DNA from 4 places in the Cytobacillus sp. FSL R5-0569 genome. Region 4 is predicted to be linked to each of the others. Evidence: riboswitches for the same ligand, from Rfam matches in the RefSeq annotation. Region 4 holds a riboswitch; each other region holds the start of a gene.

What was found. A riboswitch is a leader RNA that binds a small molecule or an ion and turns the genes downstream of it on or off. The one in region 4 is predicted to bind cobalamin.
Region 1: it holds a riboswitch for cobalamin, as region 4 does, so the genes downstream of both, MKX78_RS14095 (ribonucleoside-diphosphate reductase subunit alpha) here and MKX78_RS02255 (ABC transporter substrate-binding protein) in region 4, are expected to answer to the same signal.
Region 2: it holds a riboswitch for cobalamin, as region 4 does, so the genes downstream of both, MKX78_RS05460 (hypothetical protein) here and MKX78_RS02255 (ABC transporter substrate-binding protein) in region 4, are expected to answer to the same signal.
Region 3: it holds a riboswitch for cobalamin, as region 4 does, so the genes downstream of both, metE (5-methyltetrahydropteroyltriglutamate--homocysteine S-methyltransferase) here and MKX78_RS02255 (ABC transporter substrate-binding protein) in region 4, are expected to answer to the same signal.

What each region holds. Positions count from the first base shown of each region.
Region 1 covers NZ_JBBOWW010000001.1:2,780,348-2,787,915, forward strand. Annotated here, with positions in the region: gene MKX78_RS14075 (hypothetical protein) at 1-362, opposite strand, end outside; gene MKX78_RS14080 (HAMP domain-containing sensor histidine kinase) at 506-1,888, opposite strand; gene MKX78_RS14085 (response regulator transcription factor) at 1,885-2,559, opposite strand; gene MKX78_RS14090 (ribonucleotide-diphosphate reductase subunit beta) at 2,655-3,695, opposite strand; gene MKX78_RS14095 (ribonucleoside-diphosphate reductase subunit alpha) at 3,721-5,928, opposite strand; cobalamin riboswitch at 6,093-6,270, opposite strand; gene MKX78_RS14100 (heavy metal translocating P-type ATPase) at 6,803-7,568, opposite strand, start outside.
Region 2 covers NZ_JBBOWW010000001.1:1,038,490-1,046,057, forward strand. Annotated here, with positions in the region: gene MKX78_RS05450 (MFS transporter) at 21-1,232, opposite strand; gene MKX78_RS05455 (MarR family winged helix-turn-helix transcriptional regulator) at 1,249-1,692, opposite strand; cobalamin riboswitch at 1,920-2,122, shown strand; gene MKX78_RS05460 (hypothetical protein) at 2,286-2,561, shown strand; gene mmgD (citrate synthase) at 2,506-3,627, shown strand; gene MKX78_RS05470 (bifunctional 2-methylcitrate dehydratase/aconitate hydratase) at 3,644-5,083, shown strand; gene prpB (methylisocitrate lyase) at 5,097-6,002, shown strand; gene MKX78_RS05480 (MarR family transcriptional regulator) at 6,085-6,495, shown strand; gene MKX78_RS05485 (hypothetical protein) at 6,527-7,030, opposite strand; gene MKX78_RS05490 (NADP-dependent oxidoreductase) at 7,170-7,568, shown strand, end outside.
Region 3 covers NZ_JBBOWW010000001.1:237,216-244,783, reverse strand. Annotated here, with positions in the region: gene MKX78_RS01305 (glycosyltransferase family 2 protein) at 1-224, opposite strand, end outside; gene MKX78_RS01300 (nucleotide sugar dehydrogenase) at 290-1,531, opposite strand; partial or broken gene MKX78_RS01295 (glycosyltransferase family 2 protein) at 1,523-3,034, opposite strand; gene MKX78_RS01290 (DNA-binding protein) at 3,317-3,601, shown strand; SAM riboswitch class I at 3,679-3,791, shown strand; cobalamin riboswitch at 3,845-4,024, shown strand; gene metE (5-methyltetrahydropteroyltriglutamate--homocysteine S-methyltransferase) at 4,173-6,473, shown strand; gene MKX78_RS01280 (hypothetical protein) at 6,494-6,784, opposite strand; gene MKX78_RS01275 (anti sigma factor C-terminal domain-containing protein) at 7,045-7,568, opposite strand, start outside.
Region 4 covers NZ_JBBOWW010000001.1:421,585-429,152, reverse strand. Annotated here, with positions in the region: gene cbiB (adenosylcobinamide-phosphate synthase CbiB) at 1-652, opposite strand, end outside; gene MKX78_RS02265 (heme ABC transporter ATP-binding protein) at 645-2,120, opposite strand; gene MKX78_RS02260 (FecCD family ABC transporter permease) at 2,128-3,186, opposite strand; gene MKX78_RS02255 (ABC transporter substrate-binding protein) at 3,152-4,114, opposite strand; cobalamin riboswitch at 4,222-4,401, opposite strand; gene MKX78_RS02250 (hypothetical protein) at 4,455-5,234, opposite strand; gene mgtE (magnesium transporter) at 5,691-7,049, shown strand; gene MKX78_RS02240 (FtsW/RodA/SpoVE family cell cycle protein) at 7,208-7,568, shown strand, end outside.

The sequences.
Region 1 (7,568 bases), 2.4 Mb from region 4:
AGTAATAAGAAAAGAACAAAGCTAATCAATAGGATACTTCCTCCAACAATATAAAAAACCGTATTAATCATCTCTGGCATAAAACCTGGCTTAAAGATAAACATAGCCATTCCAGCTGTTAAACCAATGGTGCCGATAATGGCACTAGTGACATGTAATTTTGCAAGGAATCTTATCTTTGGAGTAAATAATTGATAATATACCGCCCATGCGAAAAGTGATAGCCAGCCAACAACTAAACTATGAGCATGGATGGGTTTGAAAGCATAACTACCTGCTCCGGCCATATGTGATCCTAGAAAAGCACCTATCACTGCAAAGATAGCAGAAAACCTGAGTAATATTTTGCTAAATTTATTCAATTGACACTCACCCTTTTCATCTTCATTCATTTGATTTTATTTTGTCATCATATGTCCTATCTCACCTTTTATGACTGACAAAATAAGGTTATAGAATGAATATGAACGGAGTATGAACAATGGTTTACAATAGAAATGTTTTACTAATTCGATTGTTTTGGTAGCATAATTGTAAAAATCGTTCCTTCTCCTTCTTCACTTTCAACTCGCACTTCTCCTTGGTGAAGATCTACGATTGAATAAACAATGGAAAGTCCTAAGCCAGAACCAGCAATGGAACGATTTCTAGAAAGGTCGGAACGATAAAAACGATTGAAAACCTTTTTCATTTCCTCCTGATTCATCCCAATACCATTATCCTGAAATTGTACTTTTATCCAGCCCCCTTCTTCTTTAAGAATAATGGAAATATCCCCATTTTCCTTTCCATATTTAATGCTATTTGTGAGTAAATTTTCCCAAACAGAATAAAGCAAGGAGGGGTCCCCTTCGATCATACATTCAGGCAATGAATAACTTAGCATCATGCCTTTGTCTTCTAAATGCCACTGATATTGTTTAATCACTAACTTTATTTGTTCACTCATATTAAATAAAACGATATTCACCATATCTTTCCTATAGTCGATAGAAGATAATAATAACAATTGATTTGTTAAAACAGACAAACGGGTTACTTCTTCTTCCATCATAGTCATTTGATTCATTTCTTCATCTGTTCTTTTCTTTTCCTTAAAAAGATGTAAGTAACCTTTTATATTTGATAAAGGCGATTGAATATCATGTGAGATATTTGTAATAAATTCTTTGCGCATTTCATTTGCTGCTTCTAATTTTTTCGTCATTTTCATAAAACTTTGAGTAAGAGAACCAATTTCATCTTTTCTATTAGTATGTAACTCAATACTGTACTCTTCATTAGCAATTACTGTTGTTGCTTCATTTAACTTTCTAATCGGCTTTACAATATACTTTGTACTGATGAACACGAATAAAATACTTAATAAGAGGATACCAATCAATAACCAAGCAAACATAATGTGCATTTCGCTAAATAAAAGGGAAATGTCAGGTCTGAGAAAAAGAGCATACTCCCTTCCTTGATAAGTAAATGGTACACCGACAGTATTTTTAAGTTCGTTAGCAAAAAAACCGGTCACAAATGTAGCATGTGGAAAGAGATTAATACCGTGATAAATCCGACCATTCAAGACTTGTTGAACAGCAGCACTACTTAAATTATGTTCGCGATACTCCGCTCCATAAAAAGATTCCTCTCCAAGACCATCAGTTACAAATATTTGATAACCAAAAGAGCTGATATGCGTAAGATATAGTTCCTTATTGATTTGTGGATTCTCCTCCATGAAGGTAATAGTAGCTTTCGCCATTTCTGTCACTTTGGCATCGTTTTTGGGCTTTAATGTTTGTTGATAATATGCATTGCTCAAAATAAATGAAATGACACTGCTTAGAAGCATAATACAAATGGTTGTGAGAGCAATTTTTGAGTAAAGTGTTTTCATTTGGCTATCTCCAATGAATAACCGATACCACGAATCGTTTTTATTATTACATCCACCTCTAACTTAGATAAGCGGCTACGTAAACGTTTAATATGTACATCAACGGTCCTTTCATCCCCAGAAAAATCAATGCCCCAGATTTGTTCAATTAATTGCTGTCTACTGTACACTCTATTTTGGTTAGCGGCCAGAAAATATAATAACTCAAATTCCTTCAGTGGTAATAGATAGGTTTTATTGCTCACTTCAATTTCATAGCTTTTTTTATTGATATATAATCGGTCGAGCTTGATACTCGTTGTTCCTACCTTACCATATCTTCGTAATAAAGCATTGACACGGAATAATAACTCTTTCGGCTCAAATGGCTTTACCACATAATCATCTGTACCGACTGAAAATCCCTTTGCTTTATCATCTAATTGTCCCTTTGCCGTAAGCAGGATAATCGGGAGGTCAAAATCCCTACGAATCGTTTTTGTTAGTTGATAGCCATCCATGTTCGGCATCATTATATCCGCAATAACAAGATCGACTACTTCCGTTTCTAATATTGCCATCGCATCCTGTCCATCTTTTGCCTCAGTGGTGTGATAGCCTTCTTTTTGTAAACTATCCTTCATTAAATAGCGAACATGTTGATCATCATCAACAATTAAAATTTTTCTCACAAGAAACACCTCTTCTTCTTAAAGCTTATCATTTCTTCAATTATTAAGAAGAAATAATAAACCTTGCATATGATATGCAAGGTTTATTATAAAACTTATAATTCATCAAATCCATTATCGACTTGATTCACTTTTGTATATTGTCTTGATTTTTGTTCGAAGAAATCAGATTTGCCTTGATCTACCTCTTCATAAGCAACAATCCAACGGAGTGGATTTTTACGGAATCCTTCAAACGGTCGTTCAAATCCTAATTGATTACTGCGGACATTGGCATAAAATTTGATGTATGCTTCAAGGTCAGTAATAAGAATACCATCCATTTTATCACCGATTACCTCACGTGCCCATTCAATTTCGAGATCTGCAGCTTTTCTAAAGGTATCTTTTACAAATTGTTGCAATTCTGGTGTGTTTAATTCAGGATGCTCGTTTAAGATTTCTTTAAAGATTTTTACAAACAAATCAACGTGAATTTGTTCATCACGATTAATATAGTTAATCATCGTTGATGTAGATACCATTTTTTGATTTCTCGCTAAATAATAGAAGAAAGCGAAACCGGAATAGAAGAATAAGCCTTCTAATACTACATCATAAACGATTGATTTTAACATATTTTCCGCCGTCGGTTCTTTTACAAAATCTTTATAACCATTTGTAATAAAATCATTTCGTTCTCTTAATGTTGGTTCTGTACGCCAATAATCGAAGACCTCATCTTGCTTACTTTTTGAAACGATCGAAGAAAGAATATAAGAATACGAGTGATTATGAATAACTTCTTGTTGTGCAAGAATAATCATTAACGCTGAAAGACTAGAATCTGTTAAATAATCTGCTGTCTTCCCAGCATAGTCAGTTTGAATGCTATCTAGTAACGCTAGTAAACCGATAATCTTTAAAAAGGCTTCTTGTGCGTCCTCAGATAACTCAGGGAATTGCTTAATATCTTGAGACATATTAATTTCAAATGGTGTCCAGAAATTAGATAACATCTTTTTATATTTAGGGTAAGCCCAGGAAAATCTTACATCATCCCAGTTTAAAACGTTCGAACATTCTCCATTAATAATACCTGTTGAACGGTTTGGTGCTTCATGATTCATAATGGGACGTTTATTTAAAGTGTTCATTTATTTCATTCTCCTCTCGGTGAAATCAGCTAGAGCATGATTCACAATCTTCAATATCTGTGGAAGTAGAACGTAAATAATACGTTGTTTTCAGCCTGTTTTTCCATGCCGATACGTGAAGATCTAATAATTCCTTTGCTTTAATCGTATTTTTAATATAAAGATTAAATGACACTGCTTGGTCAATATGCTTTTGACGTTTCGCATTTTGAGCAATGCTCCATTTTTGATCGATATGGTAAGCAGATTTATAGTACCACGTAGTTTGAGCGTTTAGGTCTGGTGCAGTTACAGGAATACGATAGTCTTTTTTCTCCTCTGAGTATTGCTTGTTGAAGATTGGATCAATACTCGGTGTACTACCTGCAATTAATGCAGTTGACGCATTTGGTGCTACCGCTTGTAAATAGCCGTTTCTAATTCCTTTTGCTCTCACTTTTTCCATTAGTCCTTGCCAATCAAGTTCGCTATCAGCATTCAGGTAATCTCTTTTTTCGAAATAGGCACCTGTTTGCCAATCTGAACCATTGAATGCGGGGTAGGCTCCCTTTTCCTCAGCTAGATTCATAGAACTTTCAATTGTTAAGTAAGCAATTTTCTCGTAAAGTCGGTCTGCAAATTCTAATGATTCAGGGCTTTCCCAAACGACCTTATTAGTAGCTAATAAATGATGCCAGCCGAAAGTACCTAAGCCGATCGCGCGATACTTTTTATTCGTTAACTGCCCTTGGATAACAGGGATTTTATTAATATCAATTACATTGTCCAGCATTCTTACTTGAATAGGAATCAATCGTTCTATGACTGCTTCATTCACTGCTTTGGCAAGGTTAATAGAAGACAGGTTACATACGACGAAATCTCCAGGTGTTTTCTCGATGACAATTTTACCATCTTTTGTATACTCTTCTTCTCTTGTTGTTACACTTTGATTTTGAACGATTTCAGTACAAAGATTTGTACAATAGATCATACCTGCATGTGCGTTTGCATTCATACGGTTCACTTCATCCCGATAGAACATAAATGGTGTTCCAGTTTCTAATTGACTACGCATGATAGACTTCATAATATCGATAGCAGGAATTTCCTTCTTCGATAGCTCTTCATTATTGACACATTCTAGATATTTCATTCTAAAAGTACCTGCACCAACTTCTTCATCATAATAATCTTCTAGTGAGAAGCCCATTTTTTGTCGAACCTCATGTGGGTCAAATAAATACCAGTTACTACGCTCTTCTACTTTTTCCATGAATAAATCAGGTAGACATACACCGGTAAATAAATCATGTGTACGCAATCTTTCATCACCATTATTTAACTTTGCATCAAGGAAAGAGAAGATATCCTTGTGCCAAACGTCTAAATAAACGCTAATTGCCCCTTGTCTTTGTCCAAGTTGATCGACACTTACAGCTGTATTATTTAGTTGTTTCATCCATGGAAGCACCCCAGATGAAGCGCCTTTGAACCCTTTAATCATACTACCTCTACTACGAATCTTACCTAAATAAACGCCGATTCCACCACCATTTTTAGATAGTGCAGCAATGTCTGTATTACTGTCATAAATTGAATCTAGACTATCATCAACTGTTTCGATAAAGCAGCTAGATAGTTGTCCCCAATTCTTACCTGCATTAGATAAAGTTGGTGTAGCTACGGTCATAAATAAGTTACTCATTGCCCAGTAAGCTTCTTTTACTAATTGCAGCCGATTTTTTTCTTCTTGATGCATAAGAATCATTGCAATAACCATCCAGCGTTCTTGAGGCAATTCAAAAATCCTCTTTTGGCGATCTTTTGCTACATAACGATCCGTAAGCATTTTGATCCCGAGATAAGTAAAGAGCTGATCTCTTTCAGGGACAATTTCTTTGCCTAATTCATCAATTTCTTCTTTTGTATAACTAGATAATAAAATAGGACTATAAATATCAATATCACTTAATTGTTGAATTAAAGAATGAAAATCACCATAAGCCTGACCACTGTACCCTCGGTTCTCAGCTGCTTGTTGATAAATCTTCTTTAAATATAAATGGGCAGCCACATATGTCCAATCAGGTTCATTAACATTTATGTAAGAAAGACATTCTAGTATTAACTGATCGTAGAAACTATCTAACTCTAAGTGATTTAATTGATCTGCACGCTTTTCTAACGCACTAATTGGTAAGTTGTTGAATTGTTGATATAATTGTTCAAAATTGACTGTCGTATCAATCATTGTTTTCAAATTCCTTCCTCCTTCAAACTATTTCTATCAAATTTAGGCATAAAAAAAACCGCCCCAGTTACACCTTGAGCGGATCAAACGACAGTATAAATACAAGTGTACAATACACTCTTTTCATCAACTGTCGTTTCATCTTCTCAAGCCCCGAAGAATTGAAACTTTTGATTAAGAAGGCAGGTATCCTGGCTTGTGTATCAATCTACTAAGAGCCTTCCCATTCTTTCAAAAGAACAGTGGTTTCCTCTTTTCGTCACACTTACAGTTGCGGGTACAGCTCCGGCTTATCCGGATTCCCATTTTAAGTCCATTTGGACTCCTTCAACCAATTACTATATGTAGTTGTTAAGAAGTAAAAAAATAACTATATATTGTATCTGAGATTGTATGAGTAATCATATCACATCATTTCATAGAATACAATTTATTTCTTTTATCTAAATCTAAAATATACATTTCGTTCTTTTAGCGGTAAATTTAAGACCATAATAAATAATAGCATTTCTTATTTGTGTAAAAAAGTCTTGAAATCCATTAAAAATTGTTCAAGCTGACCAACTCTACTTTTTTACCTTCAAACGAGTATGCTTAAACCAGAAAAGTAATAGTTTTTTGGTAAATAAATTAAAAAATCATAGAATTGTTGAAATAAATCAATGGTGTTAAAGTTGTGGGGCAAAAATTAATTAAAGGTATATTCCATATTAAAAGAAAATAATTTATCTTAAAGGACAAAATTTTTTTACCAATCTTCTTCATGTCTTCTATAAAAATAGAAAAACAAACTAACTATTTAAATTAGCTTGTTTTTCTCATTCAGTTTATTGTATAGAATGTTTTATAGAAATTCATACGGAACTTGTTATTTTTATCTTACACGTTGCAAACGAAGTGCATTTAATACAACGGACACAGAGCTAAACGCCATCGCAGCACCTGCTAACCATGGTGCTAAGAAACCTGCAGCTGCAATAGGAATACCGATTGTATTATAGCCAAACGCCCAAAAAAGATTCTGTTTAATATTACGAATGGTTTTTTTACTCATCATGATTGCATCAGCAATACTATTTAGATCACCACGCATAAGTGTAATGTCTCCTGCTTCCATGGCAATATCTGTACCTGTACCGATAGCCATGCCGATATCGGCAGTTGCTAATGCTGGGGCATCGTTAATACCATCTCCTACCATCGCTACCTTTTTCCCTTGACTTTGTAGCTTTCTTACTTCTTCTGCTTTCGTTTCTGGTAAGACTTCTGCAATGACTTTTGATATACCTACTTCTTTAGCAATGGCTTGTGCGGTTAACTGGTTATCTCCAGTCATCATAATAACTTCTAACCCCATATCATGTAGCCTTTGAATCGCTTCGTTTGATGAATCTTTTATCGTATCAGCTACAGCAAGGAGGCCTTTTGCTCTACCGTTAATAGCCACAAGCATAGCTGTTTTTCCTTCACCTTCTAATTCTTTCATTTGTTTCGAGAACCAAGAGGAGTCTATCCCATTCTCTACCATTAATCTAACTGTACCAATCAGTACATCTTTTCCTGTAACTTTCGCAGAGATACCATAACCCGGTAGCGCTTCGAAATATTCACTTTTTACTTTTTCTATATTTCTCTCCTCT
Region 2 (7,568 bases), 620 kb from region 4:
TCATTATAGCATACCTTATTTTACATTGATGCTGTTTGATGTGTCTGTTTACTCCCATTATGTTCGGTTCGTCCATAAACTAAAAAGTAAAGAATAATTGAAGCAATCGACACTATCCCCATGTAAATGTATAACATACTGTAGCCAGTTATAGGAATCAGTAAACCTAATAAATAGGGTCCAAAACCTAAACCACCATCGAGAAAGATAAAGAAGGTGGAAGTAGCTAGCCCCATGCGATGGGATGGCGTTAATTTGACCGCAATCGCTTGTGTACAAGACTGCATATTACCAAAGCCTAAGCCAATCAAAGCCCCCGCCACTAATAACATAACACCATTTGATGAATTACTAAGTAAGAATAGACCTACTCCAAATAAAATGAACGCTGGATACATCACGTAATTTGCCCCTTTGCTGTCCATTAATTTACCAGTGAAAGGACGGGATAGTAAGACAGCGATGGCATAGACAAAGAAGAAAAAGCTAGCAGCATTTACTAAGTCCTTTTCAATTGCATAAAAGTTAATAAAAGACAAGACGCTTGAATAACAAAATGCGACTGTTAATGTGACGAGTGCAATTGGAAGTGCCTTTGGTTCAATAAAGCTAGATAATTGAAAACCAGATGATTGAAATTGAGCTTTTTGATCTTCAGTTAACTCTTTCACATTCACAGTTAACCCGATAAGTAGGCCAATAATACCAAGAATCAAACAAAAAATGAAAATCGTATGAAAAGTTGTGTATTGACTCATTAACATACCGATAAAAGGTCCTATTGCTGTCGCTAAAGTATTACTCATACTAAAATAGCCGATTCCTTCACCTTTCCTTGTTTGCGGTATAACTGAAGCGACAATTGTACCACTTGCTGTACTTGCCATCCCTAATGTTAAACCGTGGATAAAGCGGGTAATAAGTAAGAAATTGACATCAATTTCAATAAAATAAAGACTTGTTGATAAACTAAATAATAGTAAGCCAATGATTAAAGTCTTCTTCCGTCCAATACGATCAATATATTTACCGATAAACAATCTTCCTACCAATGTTCCTATAATAAATATGCCAGTAACTAAGCCAGCTTGGCTGGCGGTCGCATGATGTGCTTCAACGGCATACACCGCAATCGTAACCATTAATAAATAAAACACTAATGTTAGAAAAAAGTTTACGGAAGAAACGGTGATAAAGTCCTTGGTCCATAATTTTTCTTTTGTTGAACTCATATTCTTTTCTTCCTCCTTACAAATTGCTTTTAATACTATCAAAAATACGAATACATTCTTCTTGTTCCTCAGGTGTGATTCCCTCTAATATTTCCATTTCGAACTGATCAATCGGAATGCGGATTTTTTTGTATATGCGTTCACCTTCGTTCGTTATTTTCATTTTCTTTTCACGTTTATCCATGCTTGGGATTTTTTCTACATATCCATATTCCTCAAGCTGATTTATGGTCCTCGTAACTGTTGGCTTTTCGACACCTTGATATGCAGCAATCTCTACTAAAGTTGTTGGACCAAAATGGTAGAGATAATAAAGGATTGTCCACTGTGCCCGTTGTAATTGATGTTTCGTTAATAAGCTGTTTAGTCTATTCTCAAAAGGGCGATAAAGCATCATAAAGTGATGAAAGAACCTTTGGCTAGCAATAATAATATTCACCTCATTTAAAATAGTTATCAATGGTAACTAATATACTATAACAAAAAGCCGTCTTGTCTGTCTATGGGCGATAGATTTTTTTCTGTAAAATGGTAAATGTTATGTTAAAATTGTATTTCTTTTAAGAGATGTTTGTAGGCGACATTTAAATTGTTATAATAACAAGTGTTAGTTAAAAGTGAAAAGTAGTACAATTAAGAAAATAATTGTCAATTTTCTAAAATATTGATATATTTAAATAGAACAATTGAATATTTTCAAAAATAGGTGTAAATAGAATGCTCGCTTGTCTATTTACTTAAAAGGGAAGTACGGTTGGATTCCGTCGCTGTCCCGCAACTGTATTTGCGAGTGATATGAAAGATACCACTGTTTCCTAAAAATGGAGATGGGAAGGTTTCGTATCATGTTGACCATAAGCCAGGAGACCTGCCTGTTTAGTGTAAACATCAATTCCTACGTGGATATAGGAGGTGTTAAGTACGGGTAATGAATACATGCCAAGGTCGCATGTTTATTTTAGTATTCGTTTGAACTTAACAACTTCTTTCTAGAAGTTGTTTTTTTAATGGATTGATATGGTAAAAAGGTGAGCAAGAACGGAGGAAAAAGCTTTGTTTGGAACCGTTCCTTATTATGTGAACATAATGAAATCAACGATCATGATGAACAGCTATTCTGCTGAGAGTTATAGTTTAAAAAGAGTATTAGATCAGTATAAAGAAGACATCCGAACACTCTCTGTAGAAGAAGAGAAGATCCAAATATATTTAAGGAATGCTGAAAGGGCTTACAGCATTGTCAGGCATGATGTAATTGGATGGGAGGAAAATGATTGTGAGCATGGAGGAGAAGTATATACCAGGGTTAGAGGGAATCATAGCTTCTGAGACCAGCATCTCATTTTTAGATACTGTTCATGGAGAGATTGTCATAAAAGGTTATGACTTAATTCAACTTTCAAAAACGAAAAGCTATTTAGATATTATCCATTTACTTCTAGAAGATCAATTACCAACAGACGAGGAAAAAAATTCATTAGCTAATACGTTAAAGTCCTATTATGAAATACCAACGGCCGTAATGGAGGTTTTTACTCATTTACCAAAAGGAACACATCCAATGGATGGGCTCCGCACTGGCATCTCAAGCTTGGCTGGATATGATTCGACCTTAGATGATAGGTCGAAGCAAGCAAATAAAGAAAGAGCTTATCGTCTACTTGGCGGAGTTCCGACAATTGTAGCTAACAGTTATCGTATATTACAAGGTCTGGAGAGAATTGAACCGGATAAATCCCTATCATATAGTGCCAACTTTTTCTATATGTTAACTGGTAGAGTACCTTCCGATTTAGAAGAAAGAGTATTTGACCAATCATTACTTTTATATAGTGAACATGAAATGCCAAACTCAACATTTGCAGCAAGAGTAATTGCTTCCACGCAATCCGATCTATTTGGAGCGTTAACGGGCGCAGTTGCAAGTTTAAAAGGTAGCTTGCATGGCGGTGCAAATGAAGCGGTTATGTACATGTTGAATGAAGCGGAAAGTGTCGCTGGCGTGGAAGGTCTCTTCTATAAAAAACTATTTAAAAAAGAAAAGATTATGGGCTTTGGTCATAGAGTTTATATGAAAAAAATGGACCCAAGAGCATTAATGATGAAGGAAGCTCTACAGGAGTTATCCATACAAAATGGAGATGATTCGTTGCTTCGAAAATGTGAAGCAGGAGAAAGAATCATGGAAGTTGAGAAAGGGCTATACCCTAATTTAGATTATTATGCCGCACCGGTTTATGGCATGTTAGGAATTCCTATCCCACTTTACACACCGATTTTCTTTAGTGCAAGAACGGTTGGTTTATGTGCCCATGTCATTGAACAGCATGAAAACAACCGCTTATTTAGACCGCGGGTCATTTATTCAGGTGCACGTCATACTTTACCAAATTGAGGAGGAGTACGAGTAAATGCTGAAAACGAATGAAAAGGTTGAAACCGATGTTATTTTAACGGAAATTGCTGATTATGTATTGGATTATGAAATAACAAGTGAAGAGGCTTATCGCACGGCACATTATATCTTGCTCGATACAATTGGTTGTGGAATATTAGCGCTTGATTATCCTGAATGTACAAAACTACTTGGTCCTGTTGTGCCAGGAACGGTTGTACCTAATGGAACAAGAGTCCCTGGTACATCATTTGAATTAGACCCCATTAGAGGTGCATTTAATATTGGCTGTATGATTCGCTGGCTGGATTACAATGATACATGGTTAGCTGCTGAATGGGGGCATCCTTCTGACAACCTTGGTGGTATTTTGGCAGTTGCAGATTATTTAAGTAGGCAACGTCTTTCAGTTGGTAAAGAGCCAGTTAAAATGATTGAAGTCCTGGAAATGATGATCAAGGCTCATGAAATTCAAGGATTATTAGCGCTAGATAATAGTTTAAATCGCGTGGGTTTAGATCATGTACTGTTTGTTAAAGTGGCAACAACTGCTGTTACGGCAAAGATGCTTGGTGCAACAAAAGAAGAGGTGATTCATGCATTATCACTTGCATGGGTGGATAATTCTGCATTAAGGACATATCGTCATGCGCCAAATACGGGTTCAAGAAAATCATGGGCTGCTGGAGATGCGACAAGTAGGGGTGTTCAGTTAGCTATGATGGCTGTGAAAGGTGAAATGGGCTATAACAGTGTCTTATCTGCACCTAACTGGGGATTTGAAGACGTTCTGTTTAAAGGGCAAAAACTTACCCTACAAAGAGAGTTAAGTGCTTATGTAATGGAAAATGTGTTATTCAAAGTTTCTTATCCGGCAGAATTTCACGCGCAAACTGCAGCGGAGTGTGCCGTTTCACTTCATCAAAATGGCGATGTGGGTGATTTAAGCGATATCGATCGAATTACGATTACCACACATGAATCAGCGATTAGGATTATCGATAAAACAGGTCCATTACATAATCCAGCTGACCGCGATCACTGTATTCAGTACATTACAGCTATTGGTTTATTAAAAGGAAATATTCGCGCTGAGGATTATGAGGATGATGTAGCTAGCGACCCCCGAGTAGACACCTTACGAGAGAAGATGGAGGTAGTGGAAGATCTGCAATACTCGAAGGATTATTTAGATCCGAACAAGCGCTCAATCGCTAATGCAGTTCAAATCCATTATAAGGATGGAACTTCTTCTGAGAAGATTGAATGTGAATATCCATTAGGTCATCGATTCCGCCGTGACGAAGCGATTCCAAAAGTATTGCAGAAATTCGAGTATAATATTAAAACTCATTTTTCAAACAAGGCACAAAAAAGCATTGCTGGAGCTATTTCCGATCAAGAAACGTTAAAAGAGATGGCAGTAAATGAATTTATGAATTTATTCTTAATCTAGGAGGGGATGCAAGATGGCATGGATTGTTCATAAACCTGTGACTCAACAAGATTTAGCTGAGCAATTTCGTTCAAAAATGCTAGATAAGAATATATTGCAAATACCTGGGGCGCATGATGCAATGGCAGGCTTAATGGCAAAACAAGCAGGCTTTCATGCTCTGTACTTATCAGGCGCTGCATATACGGCAAGTAAAGGACTGCCAGACTTAGGTATGGTTACATCTACTGAGATGGCAGAAAGGGCGAAAGAAATTATTCGAGCAACTAATTTGCCATTACTTGTTGATATTGATACAGGGTTCGGTGGGATATTAAATGCGGCAAGAACAGCTGTAGAAATGCAAGAAGCTGGAGTGGCTGCTGTGCAGATAGAGGATCAAAAGTTACCGAAAAAATGTGGCCATTTAAATGGAAAACAGCTTGTAACATCAGAAGAAATGATACAAAAAATTAGAGTAATTAAAGAAGTTGCCCCTCATCTAATGATAATAGCAAGAACAGACGCACGAGCGGTGGAAGGACTTGATGAAGCGATTGAACGAGCGAAAGCATATGCAGAAGCTGGAGCGGACGCTATTTTCCCAGAAGCATTAAAAACGGAAGAAGAGTTTAGTCTATTTTCACAAGCGATTTCAATTCCTTTACTAGCAAATATGACTGAATTTGGTCAGACACCGTACTACTCAGCGGATGAATTTTCACAAATGGGCTTTCAAATGGTTATCTACCCTGTTACTTCATTAAGAGTGGCAGCGAAGGCATATGAAAACGTTTTTAATATCATTAAAGAAACAGGGTCACAAAAAGATGCACTTGCTAATATGCAAACAAGAAAAGAACTATATCAAACAATCAGCTATGATGATTTTGAAGAATTAGATGATACATTAGCAAAAACTATATTGACAGAAGAATAATTGTATAGGCGTTCGGTTATACAGCCGAGCGTCAACCTTCCTTAATTATTTTACTTCATAAAAGATTAGGAGAAATGAAAAAATGAACGCAAGGAATGAAATAATTATACAGCACCTAATTGGGGAAATGGCCAGTAATAAATACTTTATTAATGTGTTATTGCATAAACAAGAAACGCTCAATGATAACCTTATTTGGCTTATGATGAAGTTGAAAAAGCGTGGTGAAATGAAAATCACGGATATCTCTACAGATTTCTATATGTCCCCAGCAGCTGCAACGAATATGAGTGATAAATTAAAGGTACTTGGTTTTGTAACTAAAAGTAGAGCACATAATGACCGTCGAATTGTTAGTGTTCGTTTAACACAAGAGGGAGCGGCCTATATTAATGCCTTATTTAATACTTATTCGTATGAACAATTATGTTCTCTTCAACAGCAAATATCTACCATCAATACTTCTCTTGAAAAAATAGCAAAAATTATCTAATGCTTTTTTTCCCGAATAAAAGAGGATAAGGTCATTTAACAGTAGGTTCTGTTTTACTCACCTTATCCATTTTTATATATTCTTTCGGATATCGTTCATATAATACTTGAAAGCCATAATTAATTAATGCATAGGCGAAGGCAGAAATAAATAATGAAAATGATGTGAATTTATACAATTTATAATGACCAATTTTTTGAAAGAAAGCATTGAAAGGATAGGCAAATAAAAGGTCAATAATTAGATTAAGACCGACATATCGAAAAAACTTCCCGTATGTTAAATGGAACACCCAAATATTAATTGTGAATAAGGGTCCCAATATAAAGGCAATTGAATCATAAAGCATGTATTTCTTTCCGCCCTTTACCCTCCACCATTTAAAAACAAACGAAAATAATGTTTCAATTAAAAGGATGCAAGAGCAAAATAAAGTAACAGGAAGAAACCTTTTAATTGATTTACCAGGAATAAAAAACATCGTTCCCCATAAGATGATGGCATTAAATACACGAAAGAAATTAGCTGCACTCAAGTTTACCCTCCTCTAAAAACATTATTATCATTAGAATGTGATACATCAATAAAATTATGTGTGCAAGATGTATTTTTAAGAATATATCTAGTTGGTAAAAATGAACAATATAAACAGTAATAATAAGCGGAGGCATTCTATGAAGGGAATTGGCATTCTTCAATATGGCGATATTCACCAATTACGTGAAATTGTATTAGTAACACCACCAGTTGGTGATGACGAGATATTAATTCAAATAAAAGCGAGTGGCGTGTTAGAGAGTGACTGGCAATTAAGGTCGGGGCAACGTTTGAGTGACAATCTTAACTTACCGGTCATTCTAGGAAGTTCGGGAGCCGGAATCATTAAAGCAATTGGAAAAGACGTCTCCCAGTTCAAAGCTGGTGACAAAGTTTTCTTTCTAACAACTATTTCTACATATGGGACATATGCCAACGAAACGTTAGTACCATCATCTAATGTTTGTCTCATGCCTAATAATTTAACATTCATTGAATCGGCTGCTCTATTAGAAAGTAGTATAGCGGCATGGCAA
Region 3 (7,568 bases), 180 kb from region 4:
CATGATCTTGTTGCCTTTTTTGCCCCGATGACATGTGCTTCGTAGACATGTTGCCAAGCATCATTTACTACGAGACGAAACGGATCAACATTTAGTAATTTATGGGCAACAAAGATTAGCTCAACATTTGTGATAGATTGATAGGTCTGGATTAACTTACTCACATACTGATTACTCGCATCCCGACTAATAGGAACAATCAAAGATAAACACGAACCATCCAAAAAGCATCGTCTCCTTACATCTTTAAGTGGCATCACCCCCTTACAAGGAATATAGTATCGCTTGTTCATTTCCCTGTTTTTAATACATGCCTCGTATCAATGATATTTTCTACTTTCGATAAAAGTTTATAATCCAAATTACTATGGTCCGTAAGAAGCAGGGTTAATTGATACTTTGATAATGTCTCGTTTGTTAACGGAACAGATTGATAGCTTTTATTTTCAAGAACAACTGTTGGTACATAAGGATCGTGATAGTCTACCTGATAACCTTTTTGCAAGAGTTCGTTAAAAATTGTTAAAGCTGGGGATTCACGGACATCGTTCACATCCCTTTTATACGCTAGGCCAACAACAAGGATTGCCCCGGTCTCCCCTGCTAATTCAGCTTCTACTTTTTTGACGATTTTTTGAGGCATCGTATCATTAATTTCTCTTGCTGCTGCTACGAGCTGACTGCTTAAGCCGTATTGATTGAGCTTCCATTGTAAATATATCGGATCAACAGGGATACAATGTCCACCTATTCCCGGACCAGGCCAATAAGGAGTAAATCCAAATGGCTTTGTCGCAGCTGCCTGCAGGGCTTCATAAAAATCAATGTCTAATCGTTCACATAGCTCGTCCAACTCATTCACTAGTGAAATATTGACTAATCGCTGTGTATTTTCAAATAACTTAGCTAACTCTGCAACTTTCGGCGAGCTTACTGGCACAACTTCAGCAAAATACTTTGCATAAAACTGATCAATTTTCGCAAGAGAACTCTCTGTTTGACCACTAATTACTTTTGGGATAGAGGCTAACGTATATTGCTTATTTGCAGGATCAATTCTCTCGGGTGAATAACATAAGTAGTAGTCTTCACCAGCTTTAAAGTGATGGCGTGTGAATATAGGCTCAATCACCTCTTCTACTGTTCCCGGATAAGTAGAGCTTTCATAAATAATCGTTTGTCCCGTCTGTAAATATTGGCAAAGATAGTTAGTAACGGCAATCATCGCTCTTAAATCCGGTTCATGATGTTCGTCAATTGGGGTTGGAACTGTGACGATGATATACTCAGCGGCTTTAAGCAAAGCTATAGCTGCATCCGTATGTTTTGGAATGAAATTTAGAACCGCTTGCAGCTCTTCATCTTTTACATCAGGAATATAACTGCTCCCTTGCTGTAATAACTCAATCTTATGAGTATCTTGATCGATGCCCGTTACATGACAGCCCTTTTTTGCTAAGTGGAGAGCCAGTGGGAGACCAACATAGCCGAGACCAATAACAGCAACTCTATCTATTTGACCTTGGAGCATGTCCCATTTTCGATTGCCATCTGTATAACCGCATCTCTGATTGAACGATAGTAAATATGAAAATGCTTCAATGTGGTCACCTAGAATCCGGTCAGTTGATTCGACCCGACCATCGGCTTGCCTGTGATGCTGTTTTCTAATTTTATTTGGCTTGACGACATCGACATAATGAATGGATTCGACTTTAAATCCTTTTAGAATTGCCTTTGCTTGAAATAACGGTGGAGACATTAATGTGAGGATACCAATCTCGTCAATCACTTTCCTGCTCATTGCATGTGGAATAGCAGTGAGAGAATTAACGGTGAGGTCCTCTCTTTTCAGCGCCATATTCAGAAGGTACTTAGCAGCACTCACAGAATGCAACGGATGGGCACGGTCGAGCAATATCTCTAAATCATTTAAAGCAATATCTGCCCCTTCTTCTACAGCATGTATAAAAGGGGTTAAATCTTCTGCTTTGATAACAAAATCACTATCTAAGAACAAACAGATATCTCCTGTACTGTGAAGCGCACCAATCGCTCTTGGAATGTTATGTCCGAGTGCCTGGTCAAACGCAATCACTTTCACACCTGACTTTTCTACCTTTTCCTTTGTTCGTTCATCTGCTCCATTTAACACAACAATGATTTCATCAATGCCTGCCTTCTTTACCTCAGCAATCACTTCAGCAATCGTATCCGGCTCCTTCCCTACAGGAATAATCGCACTATACTTCGCTCGTTTCGCTTCCTTTACCGAAAAGGCTTGTACATATTCCTTAAAAGATAGCCGATTTCGCCTGCCATCGTTTAAACCACCGCGAAATCCTCTCTCTTCAATCAGTTGGGCCACTGCACGTAAGTGGTCACCAATTATTAAACTTGTTGAAAATGAAAAAGAGGAGCCCGTAATCTTCTGTTGATGTTTCGGTCGAATCTTATTTGTAGCAATCACATCAATGGCTACTGGTGCACTCATCTTTAATTCTTTCATCACAGCTATACTATGAGCTAATGGCGGACAAGCTAAATTCTCCCAACCAATTGTATCAAGCGCTGATTTTTTCATAACATGAGGAACAGCGACTAAGGAATTAACGGATAACTCACCTTTACCTAAAAAATGATTAAGAGAGAACTTTGATACTGCTGTCGGATGTGGTCTAATGGGGCGCTTCATTGTCCAGCTTAAATCATTTAGGGCAATATCAGCCCCATCCCGAATGCCATCAAGCAGTGCTTGTAGCTCCTGTGCTCTAACGACAATATCACCATCAATAAAAAGAAGCGTATCTCCTTTTGCCTCCCTTGCACCAATTGCTCGTCCAATATCCACCCCTAGAGGTTCTTTATAAACAAGCTTTCTACATTCAAATGCTTCCGCTATTTTCTCCGATCCATCTGTTGAACCATTCAAAACAGCGATGATTTCATATGGCTCAATCTTCACTAACTCTTCTAAAACGGCTGACAACGTAGATTCTTCATTCTGAATGGGAATAATAACAGATAGATTCATAACACTTCACTTCTCTCCTTCAGCAAAATTAATAGTCTCCTTTGTGCTAACTATAGCCTTTTCCATCACAAACCCGAGAAAAACACTAAGTAATATCAATATATACAGCTTGGCCAATTTTGTTCTCGGACAAGTATACAATCTATGAAAGATGGTGCGATAGACAGGGTAGATTGGTTTAATTATGGGGGCATTGATCGGATTCGGCACTAAAAAATATATTATTACTATTCGTTAGGAGATGTTAAAGTAGATATATATGTATTTAAGGGGGATTACAAATTGGAATTCGAGTTGAATTTTATTTGGATTGCCGTCGGTTTAGCATTACTTGGCTATTTCATAGGCAATGGGTTGAAGCAATTTAGTAGTAAAAATGAAGGTAATATGAATCATTTACTTGTGGAGCAAAGCCACCTTCATCTTTACTTTTATTTAAGTGAAGCAGACATGAAGGATCTATTACAGAAGCATCCTCACGCACCAAAAGTCATTCTTAATGGCAAGCATTATTACCATCTACATAAATTTCGCAAGTGGCTTGAATCTGATGATATATATCACTGATGAAGAATTTATTTTGACAGCTTCCATTTATTATGCTAATCTATCTTTAAAATTCAAAATATTATAAATATGTAATTCTCTTATTCAGAGAGGTGGAGGGACTGGCCCGATGAAACCCAGCAACCTTTAACAATTATTTGTTAAAAAGGTGCTAATTCCTGCAAAGTGTAATAGCTTTGGCAAATAAGAGAGGATAAAGACCTCTCTATTTTTAATTAGAGAGGTCTTTTGTATTTTCAAAACTTAATAACAAAGGCAACAGATGCATGATTGCTTAAAAGGGAAGCCCGGTGGAATGCCGGCACGGTCCCGCCACTGTGAAGGAGAGCGACTTATCATTGACCACTATTTCATAATAGAAATGGGAAGGGATAACGAGCGATAATCCGAAGTCAGGAGACCTGTCTGTTGTTTGCACTTAGACTCTACGGATGCATAGAGAGGAGTGATGAATACGTGTTGAGCAAATCAAATGGTCTCAACTCTAGTTAATATTGCGTATGAATCTCTCATTTAATAATAAATAGAGAGATTTTTTGTTGAGAAAATACAATCTAAAGGAGTGTTTAAATTGACTGAAGTAAAAAGTTCAAATGTAGGTTATCCAAGAATTGGCGAGAAGCGGGAGTGGAAGAAAGCTCTAGAACAATTTTGGAGTGGTAAGTTGAATAAAGAGACTTTTCTGCAACAAATGGAAGTCATTCGTTTATCCTCTCTCGAGAAGCAAAAACAACTTGGCGTTGATCTCATCCCGGTTGGCGATTTCACACTGTATGATCATGTCCTTGATACAGCTGTGATGTTTGGACTTGTTCCTGAGCGTTTTACATACAGAGGTGGGAAGGTTGATATCGAAACGTATTTTGATATTGCCAGAGGGAACAAAGATGCCGTGGCAGCTGAAATGACCAAATGGTTTAACACAAACTATCACTACATCGTGCCAGAACTCAACAACCTCACGCCAACACTTGCTGAAAACCGGCCACTTGCCTTTTATAAAGAAGGAAAAGAGAAGCTTGAAATCGACGGGAAACCGGTTATCTTGGGCCCGATTACGTTTGTGAAATTATCAAAAGGCTATAAAGAAAGTGAATTCAAATCAATCGTCAATCAATTCGTTCCTCTTTATGCACAAATTTTAAAAGAATTACAGCAAGAAGGTGCCTTGTGGGTACAAATCGATGAACCTATTTTAGCAACTACCCTCACAGAAGAAGACATCTCACTCTATCAAGCAGTTTACCAAACATTACACCAGGCAGCACCACAGATAAATATCATTTTACAAACGTATTTTGAAAGCATCACTTATTATGAAGCTGTTACCTCATTACCTGTGCAAGCGATCGGCCTTGATTTTGTCCATGATGCAGGTCAAAACCTCGCTTCCTTACAAAAATTCGGCTTCCCAAGTGATAAAGTATTAGCTGCAGGTGTCATCGATGGCCGTAATATCTGGGGCGCCAAACTTGATAATAAGCTCTCTCTTCTAGAAGAAATTACAGCAATTGTTCCGAAAGATCGCTTAATCATCCAGCCTTCATCCAGCTTATTGCATGTACCCGTTACAGTCAAAATTGAAGAAACACTAGATCATACATTAAAGACCGCACTCACCTTTGCTGATGAAAAATTACAAGAAATCGTAGTGCTAACGAAAGGAATAAGAGAAGGAAAAGAGCAAATCCAAGATGAGATAAACGAGAGACGAACTGCTATCGGGGCACTAAATCAATCTTCTATTAGAAACAATCAACAAGTACAAACAGCCATTCAAAACTTACCATCATCACTAGCAGAGCGCGAAACACCTTATTCTGTTCGTCAAGCAACACAAAAAACAGCCTTCCAACTACCACTCCTACCTACAACAACGATTGGAAGCTTCCCACAAACACAGGAAGTGAGAAGAAATCGTTTAAAATGGCGTAAAGGAGAGTTAACTGCTACTGACTATCAAACATATATCAAAACGGAAATTAAAAAGTGGATTGATATTCAAGAAGAGCTAGGCCTTGATGTGTTTGTTCATGGCGAATTCGAGCGCACAGATATGGTCGAATACTTCGGTGAAAAATTAGCCGGATTCCAATTCACAAAATTCGGTTGGGTGCAGTCTTATGGCTCTCGTTGTGTCAAACCACCACTCATTTATGGAGATGTCTCATTTGAACAGCCAATGACAGTTGCAGAAACAGTCTATGCCCAGTCCTTAACAGATCACCCGGTAAAAGGTATGCTCACTGGTCCGATTACGATTTTAAACTGGGCATTTGTCCGCGACGATATCCCTCGTTACGAAGTCGCAAACCAAATTGCCCTTGCCCTTCGAAAAGAAGTAGAAGCACTAGAAGCAAATGGTATCCGGATGATTCAAGTAGACGAACCAGCCATTCGTGAAGGATTACCACTCAAACAAGAGAAGTGGGGAGATTATCTGAACGCTGCTGTTTATGCTTTTAGACTAGCCACTACTTCTGTCAGAAATGAAACACAAATTCATACGCATATGTGCTACTCCGATTTCGAAGACATTATCTCAAGCATTCAAGCACTCGACGCTGATGTCATCTCCATTGAAACATCAAGAAGCCACGGCGAACTCATTCACTCATTTGAAGAAAGCACCTACGAACAAGGTATCGGCTTAGGTGTATATGACATTCACAGCCCTCGGGTGCCACAACTCGACGAACTAACGAAAAACATCGACCGTGCCTTACAAGTACTAGACCCACAACTTTTCTGGATTAACCCTGACTGCGGCCTCAAAACAAGAGGCATTGACGAAACCGTCGCAGCCCTAACAGTCATGGTGCAAGCTGCCAAACTCTCGCGGGAAAAATTACTTGTAAAAAAAGGCGAATAAACAAACAGAAATCCGAACGATTATACATTCGTTCGGATTTCCTCGTTTAATAGTACAGTGTTTAGTTTCTTATCCATCTTCTTCTGATAAGAACCATGGTTAAATCTCTTTTCGTTAAATTCACCAATCACATTCCGTACCCGGACATTATGGATGATTAAGTTGCGATAAATCTCATTCTGCAAATAAGCATTAAACCAACTATAATCCTTTAACTTCCGCAGATTATTCGTCACATCTGCTTGCGTGACTTGTGTAATAAAAGGGGCGAAAGAAATAATACTTATCATATTTAGGAACAGCTTTTTCATAGTGGGTGCATCCTCTCTTATTTATTCACATTACTGTTGGTTGGGTATTTGTACCTTTTCGTTTACCAAATCAGAGATGATACTACGTCAAAACCAGTTCACATTCGCACTCAAAAAACGAACACCACTACAATCAAAACGACGAGGAGAAGCTCTAGACCATTTGCGGCCTCATCTTGCTTATTTTCATTAATTTTCTTCCGATATAACCTTTGTATCTTTCATTTGTAATTGTTATTCATACGAGTACCCCTTTTATCCTAATATTTATCAATCGTTACCCCTAAAACTGATGCCCTAATGATACTTATATCTCTAAACCTTTCCAACTCCTCTGGTGTGCCGCTTATCATGGCTCCACTAATTAGCGTTTCTGATTCATCGTTATAATAAGGATCGTCTTCTGAAACACCATATCCATAAGAGTTATCACCATTCAACACATGATGCAGGTCAGGATTTCCTTCTGTTGGTTTCGGTGTGTGCTCATTAACCCATAACCAGTCGATATTCTCCACACCCATGATATTACCCAATTCTTTAGGAGTCATCGGTTCATCAAATGATATTGCTACTTCTACTAATGTGTTTTTGTCGAGTCCTACAGCTATATCAATTTCCTGAGGTAAATAACTGTAGTTGATTCGAGGGTAATAAAAATCAACAATACGCTCATTATTCATTTGGTTGTACCGAACAACCCTTTTAGTTTCTTCATCTACCTTATTTCCTTCAGTTAAACCGCTCGCTCGACTAACAAGCTTGATTCTACCTATCGCTGGAT
Region 4 (7,568 bases):
CGAGAAGCATACAAAATGCTGTCAGTCTACTCGGTACCCAGTTCACCACATCATCAAGCTTTGCAGACGCCCAGCCAAAATCAATGTATTTCTCATTTTGATAACCGACCATTGAGTCACAAGTGTTAATAGCGCGATAAACTAATGCAAATGGTGCACCACCAATTAATGCAAAGAACAACGGGGCAGTAATCCCATCACTTGTATTTTCTGCTACTGTTTCAACTGTTCCCCTAACAATCCCCGCTTCATCTAGCTCTTCTGTATCCCTACCAACAATATATGAAAGCTTTTGCCTTGCTTCACTTATTTGTTCCTTCTTTAAAGGCTCGTACACTTCTATTGCCGCTTCCTTTAAACTCTTTTGGGCGATGGTAGTTGCGATTAACACCGCCTCAAATAATATTCCAACGATAGGGTGGACAGCATAAGCAATCACCACAATACTTATCGATATAACTAATACAATCAATAAGACTGTTGTTATCATAGCTACACCTTTCCATTTTCTATGCGCCCCTATATTCCATTTATTCCTTAAAAATCCTATTAAAGAACCCATCCACTTTACAGGATGCGGCCATTGCGGTGGGTCACCTATGAATCGGTCAATGACCACTGCTATTGTTAATGCGATTAAATGTTCAATCATCATCTGTTTCCTTTTTTCTTTTACGACTCTTGTGAATCGCTTTTTGTGTACATTCGTAAATACCTTTTCCAATTATTTTTCCTAGGGGTGTAACTGTTCCAGCGAAATCTATTTTCTCTCCACTTTGTGTTGCAGCAACTAATATACTATCCGTAGATGTGCCCGTGGCAACTGTCCCCGTTTCTTTGTCTCTTACTTCTAAATCCATTAATACTTTTGCTTTCGCTTCAGTTGCCGTCATCATTGCTTGAATAAATGCCTCTTCAGAAAGATGACCATTGACAAATATCCAACTATTTATAGTGCCTGGGGTTACTACCTCTTTATGTTTGCTCGCCATCGAAGCATCGACAGCGTTTCCTACACCTGCTGTGACCACGATCAACACAGAGAACAGATCCATTTCGTAAAATTCGTAGATCACATCATCCGTATATACCGCTGTCATCATACCAACCGTTTCCGAAGGCTCAAACCCTTTTTCTATAAGAAAATCTACCATCTCCTCATAAAAATCATCACAGTTATAACTTTTATCAACATGGCGATTAACAAATGTTTGATACCAGCCAATACCAGAACCAACAACACCTGATGACATTACCCTTAGAGGTTGGGCAGACTGAAGTGTAATATATTCTGCATTCACCATTAATATAGCAGGTGTAATAATCTCTTCATTATGCCATTTCTCCTCAGGTATTAGGACTACTTGAGGTGCTGGTACTTTCGGGTGGCCGTGCTTCTTCACTTCAGTCTCATAAACTTCTATAATACGTGCTTCTTGCAATACTTCATTAGGTTTATCATTGCAGACTATTTTTCCATCATTTAATAAAACGATTTGATCACAATATAAACCGGCTAAATTTAAATCATGAAAAATGGATATGACCGTTAAACCCTTTTTCTCAGTCCATTCTTTTAACATATCTAGCAATTCTTTTTGATAGGATAAGTCTAAATGATTGGTTGGCTCATCAAGTAATAATATTTCTGGTTCTTGTGCGAGACTTTGTGCCAAAAACACACGTTGTCTCTCTCCACCTGATAGCTCAGTAATATTTTTATGTGCAAAATGCTGTACGCCTGTTTGTTTCATCGATCGTTGAACCACTTCTTCATCATCTTCAGACCATGTTTGGAACCAGCCACTTTGATGAGCATAGCGACCAAGTGATACAAATTCCTTTACTGTATAAGAAAAACTATGTTCGGCATGTTGAGGTAGGACAGCAACGATTTTCGCTATTTCCTTCGTGTTATAATTTTGTACTGGTTGATCTTTTAAATAAACTTCACCAGATGTGACCGGTATAAGACCACTTAGCATCTTTAAAACTGTCGACTTGCCGCTCCCATTCGGTCCAAGTATGCCGAATAACTGTCCTTTCTCTACTTCAAAGGAAACATCATGAATGACCTGCTTGCCTCCATAACCACCGTTAATTTTTCGTAAGCTATACATCATCACATTATCCTCTGCCTTCCGCTCTTCTTTTAATTAGAATGATAGCAAAAACTGGTGCACCAATTAACGCAGTAATGACACCAATAGGTAACTCAGTAGGTGAAATGACTGTTCTTGCAAATAAATCAGCAAGTATTAAAAACCCCGCACCTGTCATCATCGATAAAGGAAGCAAGTGTCTATGGTCTGGTCCCCATAGCAATCTGGTCAGATGCGGAATGACTAAGCCGACAAATCCGATTGTACCTGACACTGCTACAGCGGCACCAGTTAAAATCGATCCGGCAATTAAGACCATCATCTTACGTTTCTGTACATTCACCCCGATATGACGAGCTCTTTCTTCGCCGAATGACATCGCATTTAATTCCTTGCTATTGGCAATAAGCATCGCAGAACCAATGATAAAGAAAGGAAGGATGATTTGAACATAGTCCCAACCTCTCATCGATACGCTTCCTAACAACCACCCAATAATCTGTCTCAGTTCATCCCCGGTTAAAGCAATCATTAAGGAAATAAATGCACCTAGAAAAGAACTGAAGATAATACCGGTTAAAATGATTGTCTCTACTCTCATGCCACGATCAATTTGTCGCGCAAAGAAAAGGACAACAATTATCGTTAGAAAAGCTGTTGTAATACTAAATAACGGTAAAGTAAAGGTGCCAACAAACGGAATGGATAAACCGAGAAAGATCGTTAATACAGCACCAACAGAAGCTCCTGAAGACACCCCCAATGTATAAGGGTCTGCTAAAGGGTTCCTTAATAAACCTTGAAAGGCAGCACCTGCTATTGCAAGTGATGCCCCGACGAAGCCCGCCAATACGACTCTAGGCAAGCGAATATTCATAACAATATTACTATGCATTGGATTAACATCATTACTTATCGGTAAACGTAAGATTTCCGCTCCAATGATATTGAATATATCTAACGGTAGCACTGAAACAGTCCCTATAGAAATCCCCATCATCATTGCTACACATAAGAAAACGAACGCACAGAGATTAGCAACACCTCTATTATTTAAATACTTCTGGGTAAATCGCTTTTGCAAGCTCCTCTACTCCTTCTACAAGTCTAGGACCTGTACGAGTTACCTTATCAGAGTGCACATCATAGACTTGCTTCTCTTTAACGGCTGTTACATCTTGCCAACCTTCTCGACTTAAAAGGGTTTCTACCGCATTTTCCGTATAATACCCGTATGTAGTGATAATCACATCAGGATTTTTTTCGATGACAGCTTCCTCGTCAATTTGTGGCCAACCTTCTTCTTCAATTACATTTTCCGCTTGGATCAAATTGAGCATATCATCAATAAATGTTTTTTGACCGGCAGTATATAAAGAAGGAGCTGCAGAGATTTCTACAAAGACAGATTTTTTCTCTTCAACAGACTTTGCTTTTTCTTCAATTTCTGCCAAACGGGTTTTCATTTCCTCAACTGTTTGATTTGCTTCTTCTGTTGCTCCTGTTGCTTTACCAATCATTTCTATGGAATCATATACTTCTTCAAAATTCTGTGCATCATTGACAATAAGAACAGTAATACCAGCATCTCTTAATTGATCTAAGCCTTCAGTACTATTATGCGCTCCTGAATTATGTGCTAATACAACATCTGGATTTAAAGCAATAATTGCTTCTACATTAAATTCTTGTCCACCGATTTTTTCAATATCAGCTACTTCTTCTGGATAATTATCAAAATCAGATACACCGACTACCTTCTCACCTAACCCTAATTCGAAAGCGATTTCAGTATTACTCGGGATTAATGAAACAATCGCTTCTGGTTCCTCTTCAATCACCACTTCTTGATCCGCAGCATCCGTTAATGTTACAGGAAAAGCGCTAGTTTCAGTACTCTCTTCAACCTTCTCTTCTCCATCTTTTTTCGGTTCAGCTGTGTCATTCCCACATCCAGCAAGAATACCTGCTGATAGTAGAATCGAGACTAAAAATAAATACCATTTCTTCATGATTGACCCTCCTTAAAATATAAAACATCCCCATTAGTAGGAGATGTTTGGAAGGAATAATCACGACAAAGAAGCCTTACCAAACACCCCCTATCCTCGTAGGTTACAGTGTTTATGGAAGATAGGCAGGTTTCCTGGCTTATGGTTTATAATCAAAGGCTCCTCCTATACAACATATATAGCAGTTTTCTTTGTTTATTAACCAGTTACAGTGGCGGGACCGCATTGGTTTTACACCAATTTCCCCTATTAAGTCAAAAATTGACACCTATTTCCTTAAATCTACAATTTTCTGTCGATTTTATTATACCTTATCATATTTTGTGGTGCATTATTATTTTTATGAATCAGTTACTTGCCATTCTTTCAGTTTTTTATCAAAAACCAATCTCGCGTCTGGAGTGGCTTCCTTCCTCATTGCTTCGAACTCATCATACATATCATCCATATTAGTGAAATCTCCAACTGTCCAGAGCGGTATATTAATTTTTGTACGTGTCTGCTCACTCTGTTCAAAAGAAATTACCAGGCCTTCCTTCATTAAATTTCTTAATGCCCTTAACGCGCCTTCTGGAACTTGCGGATATGTTTTTTTCTTTTTTAGGCCTAATAAAGATTTTTCTACTTTTAAATGCTCCATCTTCATAGCAGCAACGTCGCCAAGCATTTTGTAAAAGTCCTGCCAGTCTCGGTAATAGACCTTATTTAACCAACCGTCATCATGCGCTAAATAACAATAACGATTGCTTAAATGGTTATAGAAAGGTTTCTTTAAATGCTCCTTTACATGACTAAGATATAGGAGCTCAGCAATTGCTTGAGCAGGCAATTCATTTAACGATTCTTCCTCCTCGAAATCTATCCAGCAAAAATCACCATAACTATAAACATCTTCATTTATTAGTGCTGGCAGGTCTTCATGAGCCACCCAATCAAACATGGTATGTACATTCAGTTCCCCATTATCATACTGATGCTTCACTAATAGAAGATGCCCTGTCCTGTTCTGTAATGATTGCATAAACTCAGAAAATTCAATTCCATAAGAAATAACGGACTGGTCCTTTTCGTTTAATAAGATATAGATGAGATCTCGAACACTATGATTTTTCTTTCGCAATTTAGAAACCTCCGAACTGAAAATAGAAAGACGAAGAGCAAATTAAATTGTACCACCTTTGTTATTACCCTCATACCACACAACTATTTCGTTTTACTGCAATAATTTATACTAACTACATGTAAATCACAAACACACGATACAATGCGTCATTTCATCCATTTCATTTTAGCAAAGATAAGGAAATACGATTATTAAAAAAACATTACAAAATAACTATTTCAATTCCTGAGTTTTGTTCATACCCTAAAAAACCTTTTTATATCAAACCAATGATAACAATCCACTTCTAACACATACTATGAAAATAACTAATGGATTAGCATACAATCTTAACTTTTAAATCATACATTACTTTAAGAAATCATGATTTTCCCAGTAAAAGAATGGTAAGATAAGCATATAATCTCCGTTTACAATTTAAGGTATATCCTCGGTTGAAAGGACTTGAGCTTTATGATTCAGACGATGACAGAAAACCAAATCGCTTTATTGATCATCAAAGCATTAAAAGATAATAAACAAAAAGAATTTAACAGGATTTTAGATGAACTGCAACCGTATGATATTGCTCAAGCTTATGATCATCTGCCTGAAAAGCATAAGAAGCGCTTCTTATTATTTATGACTGCTGACCGCCTTGCCCAGTTGCTAGAGGAATTGAATAAAGACATGCAGCTTGAGGTTTTAAATAAATTAGAAAATGAGAAAACAGGAAAAGTCTTGGATCTAATGGACAATGACGACCTCGCCCTTTTACTTCATGATATGTCAGCTGAGAAAATAGAAGGTCTCCTTGCCGGTATGAAACAAAGTGAATCTCGCATCATTCAGAATATGATGACCTATCCACCAGAAACTGCCGGGCGCTTAATGACTAACCGTTTTGTATGGATTCGTGATTATTACACAGTCCGAGAAGCAGTAGAGAAGTTAAAATCCTTTGCAGAATATGCTGAAACGATTAATTATTTATACGTGATAGATCAAGACAGAAAATTAGTTGGGGTTGTCTCTCACCGTGACTTACTAATCGCAGAGCCCCTCGAGGTTATCCAAGACATTATGTATGAACGGGTCATCTCAGCTGCAGTGACGACAGACCAAGAAGAAGTTGCAAACATGGTCTTAAAATATGATTTTCTTGCTATTCCAATTGTGAATGAAGAAAATGTGCTAATGGGTATTGCCACTGTTGATGACTTGATGGATGTTGTTGTCCAAGAAGCGAATGAAGATATTGAAAAACTATCCGCTTCCGGTAAGGCAATTGACTTTGATACGAAAGCTTTCGTCGCCGCTTATCGAAGGTTACCGTGGCTCATCCTTTTATTATTCATCGGCATTATTTCAGGCAGTATCATAAGCGGGTATGAGGCTACTTTATCGCAAGTCGTAGCCCTCGCCTTTTTCATGCCCATGATTTCTGGTATGACAGGTAACACAGGTACGCAATCATTAGCTGTAGTTGTCCGAGGGCTTGTATCCAATGATTTAAATAAAAAAGTGGTTACGAAACTGATTCTTAGGGAATTAGGGGTAGGCGTGATTATTGGTGTCACTTGTGGTATTTTAATCGCACTGATTGCATTTTTTTGGCAAGGAAATATTTATTTAGGCTTAGTTGTCGGAGTTTCCCTACTTCTTACTTTAATTATCGGGACACTTTCGGGAGCAACTATTCCTTTACTATTATACAAATTCGGGATAGACCCAGCCATAGCTTCCGGGCCTCTTATTACAACATTAAATGACATTTTCTCACTTGTTACGTATTTTGGTATTGCCACAATGTTTATTTCCTACTTAACTTAACATTACTTTTTTATTTTATATTGTAAATAAGGAAACTCTTTCTCAATTCGGTACGTCTATATATACGTTTAAACATATTCCTTTGCAGAAGATCCCTAATGGTTTTTTTCTGTTCGTAGCATTACCTGAATGTATAAAATAAAGATAGGTGTTTATATATGGATCGTATACAAAAAAAGAATGATCGCTTTGATTGGACATTAGCCCTGATATTATTTTTGTTCTGCATCATTAGTTGCACTGCTATTTATAGCGGGCAAACAACAGCACAGTATCCAGATAACTTCGTGCTACAACAAATAATCTTTTATAGTGTAGGTATGATTGTTATCGCCACCATTATGTACTTTGATTCTGATCAGATAAAGCGAATGACCTGGATCTTATTCGGTATCGGCACAATACTTCAAGCAGGACTTTTTATCGCACCAGAGTCCCTTGCATATGAAGTAAAAGGAGCTAAGCTCTGGTACAACGGTCTACCAGGACCTTCTTTGCAGCCATCCGAGTTCTTTAAAA